Youhaiella tibetensis: one gene and its partner. The protein of the gene in region 2 interacts with the protein of the main gene of each other region in a pairwise test. Links are inferred from orthologs where the notes say so. Each region holds a gene or a part of one and is shown on either strand. Other genes may lie near its edges.

The links.
Region 1: the proteins of FNA67_RS21560 (region 2) and FNA67_RS11300 interact in binary tests that used the Escherichia coli proteins (3 or more experiments, as listed by UniProt). The link is inferred for Youhaiella tibetensis from one-to-one orthologs.

The regions. Positions count from the first base shown.
Region 1 is NZ_CP041690.1:2,325,821-2,328,570, reverse strand. It holds FNA67_RS11300 (P-II family nitrogen regulator), read right to left. Parts: upstream 1,670-2,750; coding sequence 1,331-1,669; downstream 1-1,330. Other genes in the region: tig (trigger factor), read left to right, coding at 2,225-2,750; glnA (type I glutamate--ammonia ligase), read right to left, coding at 1-1,268. UniProt on the Escherichia coli protein: P-II indirectly controls the transcription of the glutamine synthetase gene (glnA). P-II prevents NR-II-catalyzed conversion of NR-I to NR-I-phosphate, the transcriptional activator of GlnA. When P-II is uridylylated to P-II-UMP, these events are reversed.
Region 2 is NZ_CP041690.1:4,383,997-4,388,835, forward strand. The notes cover bases 1,429-4,839. They hold FNA67_RS21560 ([protein-PII] uridylyltransferase), read right to left. Parts: upstream 4,440-4,839; coding sequence 1,629-4,439; downstream 1,429-1,628. Other genes in these bases: murJ (murein biosynthesis integral membrane protein MurJ), read right to left, coding at 1,429-1,625; mutS (DNA mismatch repair protein MutS), read right to left, coding at 4,420-4,839. Also shown: more of murJ, read right to left, coding at 66-1,428.

The DNA of each region.
Region 1 (2,750 bases), 2.1 Mb from region 2 along the record:
TCGAGGTTCTCGAGAGCTTCGCGGAGCGAACCGGAAACGGTCGGGATCTCCTTGAGTTCTTCCTTGGGCAGCTCGTAGAGATCCTTGTCCATGGCGTCGCCCGGGTGGATCTTGTTCTTGATGCCGTCGAGGCCGGCCATCAGCAGGGCAGTGAACGCCAGGTAGGGGTTCGCCAGCGGATCGGGGAAGCGGACTTCCACGCGCTTTGCCTTCGGCGACTGGCCGAACGGAATACGGCAGGAGGCCGAACGGTTACGTGCCGAGTAGGCCAGCAGAACCGGAGCCTCGAAGCCCGGGACCAGGCGCTTGTAGCTGTTGGTGGTCGGGTTGGTGAAGGCGTTGATGGCCTTGGCGTGCTTGATGACGCCGCCGATGTAGTAGAGGGCGTCCAGCGACAGGCCCGCATACTGGTCACCGGCGAAGAGCGGCTTGCCGTCCTTCCAGATCGACTGGTGGCAGTGCATGCCCGAACCGTTGTCGCCGTAAACCGGCTTCGGCATGAAGGTCGCGGTCTTGCCATAGGCATTGGCGACCTGCTGGATGACGTACTTGTAGATGAGCACGTCATCGGCCGACTTGATCATCGGCTGGAAGCGGATGCCGAGTTCGTGCTGGGCCGAGGCCACTTCGTGGTGGTGCTTCTCGATCACGACGCCCATGGCGCCCATGGCTTCGAGCATTTCACCGCGCATGTCCTGGGCGGAGTCCAGCGGCGGGACCGGGAAATAGCCCTTCTTGAGGCCGATGTGGTAGCCGTTGTTGCCGTTCTCGTAGACTGCGTCGTTGTTGGTCGGCAGTTCCGAGGAATCGACTTCGAAGCCAACCTTGTAGGTGGTGTTCGAGTAACGGACGTCATCGAAGATGAAGAACTCGGGTTCCGGGCCGAACACGACCGAGTCACCGATGCCCGACGACTTGACGTAGGCTTCAGCCTTCTTAGCGATCGAGCGCGGATCGCGGTTGTAGGGCTGGTAGGTGTTGGGCTCGAGAATGTCGCAGTTGATAGCGAGGGTGGAGGCGCCGAAGAAGGGGTCCAGGTAAGCCGAGGCCGGATCGGGCATCAGCACCATGTCGGACTCGTTGATGGCCTTCCAGCCGGCGATGGAGGAACCGTCGAACATGACGCCTTCCTCGAACATGTCCTCGTCCACGACCGACTGGTCCATGGTGACGTGCTGCAGCTTGCCGCGCAGGTCGGTGAAGCGCAGGTCGACGTATTTGATGTTCTCTTCCTTGATGCGCTTAAGGATGTCGCTTCCAGTGGTCATTGTTCTTCCTCAGTCTGAACCAGTGGTTTGTGGGGTAGGCGGCTCGCTCTATCCGGGAGGGATCAGAGAGCGTCGTCGCCGAATTCGCCGGTGCGGATACGAATGGCCTGCTCGATCGTGTAGACGAAGATCTTGCCATCGCCGATGCGGCCGGTCTGGGCGGCGTTGCGAATGGCCTCGATGGCCTTCTCCGCCAGATCGTCAGGGCACACGACCTCGACTTTGACCTTCGGCAGGAAGTCCACGACGTATTCGGCGCCGCGGTAAAGTTCGGTGTGGCCTTTCTGGCGGCCGAAGCCCTTGGCCTCGGTCACGGTGATGCCTTGCAGGCCAACTTCCTGCAGCGCCTCTTTGACTTCGTCGAGCTTGAACGGCTTAACGATCGCCTCGATTTTCTTCATTGCGCGCCTCCACGAGGACGGTTCGGCGGAGACTTGGCGTCTCCTGTCGAACTTGTCGTCCGGTCTTGCAAACAAGGAACGCCAGTCAGCGTTCCGGGCCCCCCGGTCGGGTGCCGCTTAACCGTATGCAGGGGGCGTGCCAGTTGTGCCAGTGCCTCGCAAAACATGAGGTTTACAAGACCTTGCGAGGGATCGCACAACTACAACACGAGCGAAGAAAATCGCCGTATGACTATTTTTTGTGCATTGTGCGCGTGAAACGTGCGGATTGCGTTCCGCCTGGGGCGGCGTTTGCGCCTAAATTAGGCGGAGTTCGCAACGAGCCTGTGCAAACCCAATGGAATGAGGCTTTGACTGACACCCTAACATAGGGTAGAGCCTGCGCCCAAACCGGGCCAAGGGCACCGTGTTTGCGGGTGTGGCGGAATTGGTAGACGCACTGGATTTAGGTTCCAGCGCCGCGAGGCGTGGAGGTTCGAGTCCTCTCACCCGCACCACTCACACTCCGAGAACCCCCTCGGCCGCTAGAGATCAATGAATACGGGATTGAACCGAATGCAGGTCACAGAAACCCTCAACGAAGGCCTCAAGCGCAAGCTGGCCGTTGTGATTCCGGCCAAGGACCTGGCGTCCCGGCTCGACGCAAAGCTCGAGGACCTCAAGGGCAAGGCAGTGATCAAGGGCTTCCGCCCGGGCAAGGTGCCGGTTTCGCACATCAAGAAGGTCTATGGCCGTTCCGCCATGTCCGAAGTGCTCGAAGAGGCCATCAACGCCGGCGTCTCCGAGACGCTCGATCAGCGCTCCGAGCGCGCCGCCACCCAGCCCAAGGTCGACCTTCCGGAAGACCAGGCCGAGCTGAACCGCATCCTGGACGGCGGCGCCGACCTGGCGTTCGACGTCAGCTACGAAGTGCTGCCCCCGGTCAAGCTGATGGACTTCAAGGGCATCAAGGTCGAAAAGCCGGTTGTCGAAGTCAGCGATGCCGAGGTCGACAAGGAACTCAATCGCTTCTTCGCCCAGAACAAGGGCTTTGAGGACAAGGGCGAGAACGGCGTCGTCGAGACGGGCGACCACCTCGGTC
Region 2 (4,839 bases):
ACAGTCTCGTTATGGAAGCGGACGAGGGGGCTTATCGCAAGAAGCGGGCGCAAAGCGCAAGGGCATCAGGCGGTTCGCCGGCGCAGGCGCTTGAGCAGCATGCCCAGCGGCTGCACCCGCGTCACATGGACGAGGGCGAAGTAGAAGGCCATGCCGAACGCGACGAGGAACCCCAGCGCCACGAGCTGGACGAGGATGTTGGCGGCAAAGAGCGGCGCCATCGCCGTCGAGAGGCCCCAGAGCACCGCCGCCATGGCCACCGAAATGGCCACGATCACCGCGTGCCGGCGCCATTCGGCCGCCCCGAGCGCGAAATGGCGGCGCCGGTAGAGGAAGAAGGCGAGCAGCACCGTATTGACCCAGGCCGCCGCCGAAGTGGCGATGGCGATGCCCACATGCTGCAGGCTCGGGAACAGCGCCAGCGACACGGCGATGTTGACCGCCACCGAGATGGCCGCGAAGATCGTCGGGGTCACCGTGTCCTCGCGCGCGAAAAAGCCCGGCTGCAGTACGCGGATGAGCACATAGGCCGGCAGGCCCGCCGCGAACCAGACCAGCACCTTGGCGGTCTCGACCGTATCGTAGGCGGTGAACTCGCCGCGCTCGAAGAGCACGTGCACGATCGGCTGCGCCAGGGCGATGAGCGCGGTGGCGGCCGGCATCGAGAGCAGCATCGAGATCAGCAGCGCCTGCGTCTGGGAGGCCTCGGCCTCCTTGAAGCGCTGGCCGGCCAGGTGCCGGGAGAGCTCGGGCAGCAGCACCGTGCCTATGGCGATGCCGATGATCCCGAGCGGGAGCTGGTAGAGCCGGTCGGCGTAATAGATCAGCGCCATGGCGCTGGGCGCGCCCGAGGCGATGATCGTGCCCACGAACAGGTTCACCTGCGTGATGCCACCCGCGATGATGGCCGGCACCGCCCGGATCCAGAAGCGCTTGACCTCGCTATCGAATTTCGGCCAGACGAACTTGGGCACGAAGCGGGCCCGCCGGATGGCGACATAGACGAAGGCGAGCTGTGCCACCCCGCCCGCCAGCGTGCCGATCGCCACCCAGATCGCCGTCTCGACATCGGTCTTGGGCGCCCCGATCACCAGCGGCGCCATGAAGGCGATCATCACGATATTGAGCAGCACCGGCGCGAAGGCCGCCGCCGTGAAGCGGTTGAGCGCATTGAGGATCGCCGCATAGGCCGCCATCAGCGACATGCACATGAGGTAGGGGAAGCAGATCCGCGTCAGCAGCACCGTGAGCTCGAACTTTTGCGGATCGTCGGTGAAGCCGGGCACGAACGGCACCAGCACCCAGGGCATGAAGATCTCGACCAGAACGGTGACCACGGCCACCACCAGCACCAGCCAGGAGATGATGCGCGAGGCCCAGGCCCGCGCCGGGTCCTCGCCTTCCTGCTCCAGGGACTTGGAGAACATCGGAATGAAGGCGGTATTGAACGCTCCTTCCGCAAAGAGGCGCCGGAAGAGGTTGGGGAAGCGGAAGGCGGCGACATAGGCGTCGGCCGCAAAGCCGGTGCCGAGCACGGCCGCCACCAGCGCGTCGCGCACGAAGCCCAGCACGCGGCTGCCGACCGTCCAACCGCCGACGCTCAGGAAATTGCGGTAAAGGCTCACGCGTCAGCCGTTCGCCATGAGCTGCTGGCGCCGCTCATCGACCGGTTTGGGATGGAACACCGTCAGCAGCCGGTCGCGGATGCGGTTCTGGCGGGCTTTCGAATCGATCTTATGGCCGGTGAGGTCCGTGACGTAGAAGACGTCCACGGCCTTTTCGCCATAGGTGCCGATATGGGCCGAGCCGATGGTGAGGTTGAGGTCCGAGATTTCGCGCGTGAGGTCGTGCAGCAGGCCGGTGCGATCGAGACCGGAAAGCTCGATCACCGTGAACTTTTCCGATAGCGCGTTGGAGACCAGCACCTCGGCGGGCAGCGAGAAGGGCTTGAGGCGCCGGTTGTGGCGGCTTTCCTTGCCCAGATCGATCAGGATCTGCCGCTTGCCCTGCAGCAATTGCTTGGTGGTCTCGATGATGCGGGTGGCGCGCACCTTTTCGTCCTCGTCCGAGGTGAAGGCGCGGCGCAGCCGGAAGGTGTCGATGGCGCGCCCGTCCCGGGTCGAGAAGATCTGCGCCCCGATGATGGAGGCCTCGCTCATCGTGCAGGCGCCGGCAATGAGCGAAAGCAGGCGCGGGTGATCGGGCGTGTAGAACGAGACTTCGGTGATGCCCTCGAAGGCCTGGACGCGGATCGAGCCGGCGAAGGGCTGCCCGGCGGCGTCGGCGGCGCGGATCATCTTGGCATGCTCGACCTGCAGCTCGGGCTCGGCGCGCAGCCAGTAATGGTTGTAGTGCCGGGCCGTATAGGCTTCCACCTCCTCGGGCGGCCAGGCGGTGAGCGCGGCGGCCAGCGCCCGCTTGGCCTCGGTGACCCGATGCTCCTGGGAAACCTGGGAATGCCCGCCCGACAGCAGCGGCTCGGTGGCGTAGTAAAGGGCGCGCAGGAGCGAACCCTTCCAGCCCGTCCATACGCCCGGGCCAACCGCGCGGATATCGCAGGCGGTCAGGATCATCAGCAGCGCCAGGCGCTGGGGCGACTGCACCACCTCGGCAAAGGCCTTGGCGGTCTCGGGGTCCTGGATGTCGCGCGACTGGGCCACTTCGCTCATGAGCAGGTGGTGCTGGACCAGCCAGGCCACCGTCTCCGTCTCGGCCGGCGAGAGCGCCAGGCGCTGGCAGAATTTCCGCGCGATGCGCGCACCGGCCGTCGAATGGTCCTCCGGCCGCCCCTTGGCGATGTCGTGGAGGAAAAGCGCCACATAGAGCAGGCGCGTGTCGTTGAGATGGGGCAGCAGCTCGTGGGTCAGCGGCAGCTCGTCGCGCAGCCCTCCGTTGGCGATCTGGGCCATCACGCCCACCGCCCGGATCAGGTGCTCGTCCACCGTATAGTGGTGGTACATGTTGAACTGCATCAGGGCGACGATCTTGCCGAAATCGGGCACGAACTTGCCCAGCACCCCGCTCTCGTTCATCTGGCGCAGGATGCGCTCGACCGATTGCGGCGAGGTCAGGATGTCGAGGAAATTGGCATTGGCCTTGGGGTTGGCCCGCAGGTCGGCGTCGATGAGGCGCAGCGAGCGGCGGATTTCCTTGATCGCATCGGGATGGAACAGCAATTCGTGCCGCCCGGCGACCAGGAACATGCGGATGAGGTTGACCGGATCCTTGCGGAAGACGTCGGGCGTCGCGATGTTGAGCCGGCCCGTATCGATGATGAAATCGGGCTCGCCCTTGATCTTCTGCTTGCCCGAGCGGAACGGGGCCAGCACCCGCCCCACCAGGTCCATGTCCTTGACGTGGTTGAACTCGAGGCTGGCGCAGAAGATGCGCGTCAGGTCGCCTACGTCCTTGGCCACGAGGAAATAGCGCTTCATGAAGCGCTCGACGCCCAGCATGCCGACGCGGTCGGCATAGCCCAGGCGCTCGGCCAGTTCCGGCTGTACGTCGAAGGTCAGCTTCTCGTCGGCCCGGCCGGTGAGGAAATGCAGGTTGCACCGCACAGCCCAGAGGAAATCCTCGGCGCGTTGGAACTGGCGATATTCCTCGGCCGAGAACACGCCCTTCTCGACCAGTTCCTCGGCGGTCTTGACCTGGTAGAAATACTTGCCGATCCAGAAGAGCGTATTGAGGTCGCGCAGGCCCCCCTTGCCGTCCTTGATATTGGGCTCGACCACATAGCGCGTATTGCCCATCTGGCGGTGGCGTTCGTCGCGCTCGGCCATCTTGGCGGCGATGAACTCGGCCCCGGTCTTGGGCATGATCTCGGTCTCGAAGCGCTTGACCAGCGTATCGAAGAGCGGCCGGTCGCCGGTGAGGTAGCGCGCCTCGAGAGTGGCCGTGCGCACGGTCATGTCCGAGCGCGCCATGCGGATGCATTCGTCCACGGACCGGACGGCATGGCCGACTTTCTGGCCCAGGTCCCAGAGCATGTAGAGGATGTATTCGGTGACCTGCTCGCCCCAGGGGGTCTGCTTATAGGGCAGGATGAAGAGCAGATCGATGTCCGAGCCCGGCGCCAGCGTCCCGCGGCCATAGCCGCCGACCGCCGCCAGCGCGATGTTCTCGGCACCGGACGGATTGTCGACCGGATAGACCCGGGTAATGGCATAGGCGTGGATGGCGCAGATGATCTCGTCTTCGGCCGTGGCCAGGTTCTGGGCGCATTTGAGCCCCTTGCCGGTGGCCTTGAGTTCGGCTTCCGCCTGCTGGCGCGCCTCGGCCAGGGTCTTGCGCAGATGCGCCAGCACGATGGCCCGCGCCTCGCGCGACCGGGGCGAAAGCTCGCCCACTTCCCGGTCGAGTTCGGCGACGAGGGCGCTTGCCGGGGTGACGGCGAAGATCGGTTTTCGCGGGCGAGTTTCAGCTTCGGCGAGCGGCATCGCGGATTTTCTTGAGCTCGTAGATGATGTCGATCGCCTGGCGCGGCGTCAGTTCGTCGGGTCGGAGCTGGTCGAGCATGTCGTTGAGGGGGTCGGCGCTGACCGCACGTGTCTCTTGGGGCGGCTGGTGAGCAAACAGTGGCAGATCGTCCAGTACTTGTGTCGGGGCGCCGGAAGAACGTGCCTCAAGCAGAGTAAGCACTTGCCGGGCGCGACGCAACACCGGCTCGGGCAGACCCGCCAGCTTGGCCACCTGGATGCCGTAGGAGCGATCGGCGGCGCCTTCGGCGACTTCGTGCAGGAACACGACATCCCCCTCCCATTCCCGAACCTTCATGGTGTGGTTGGAAACTCTAGAGAGTGTCTTTGAAAGCGCGGTTAATTCGTGGAAGTGCGTAGC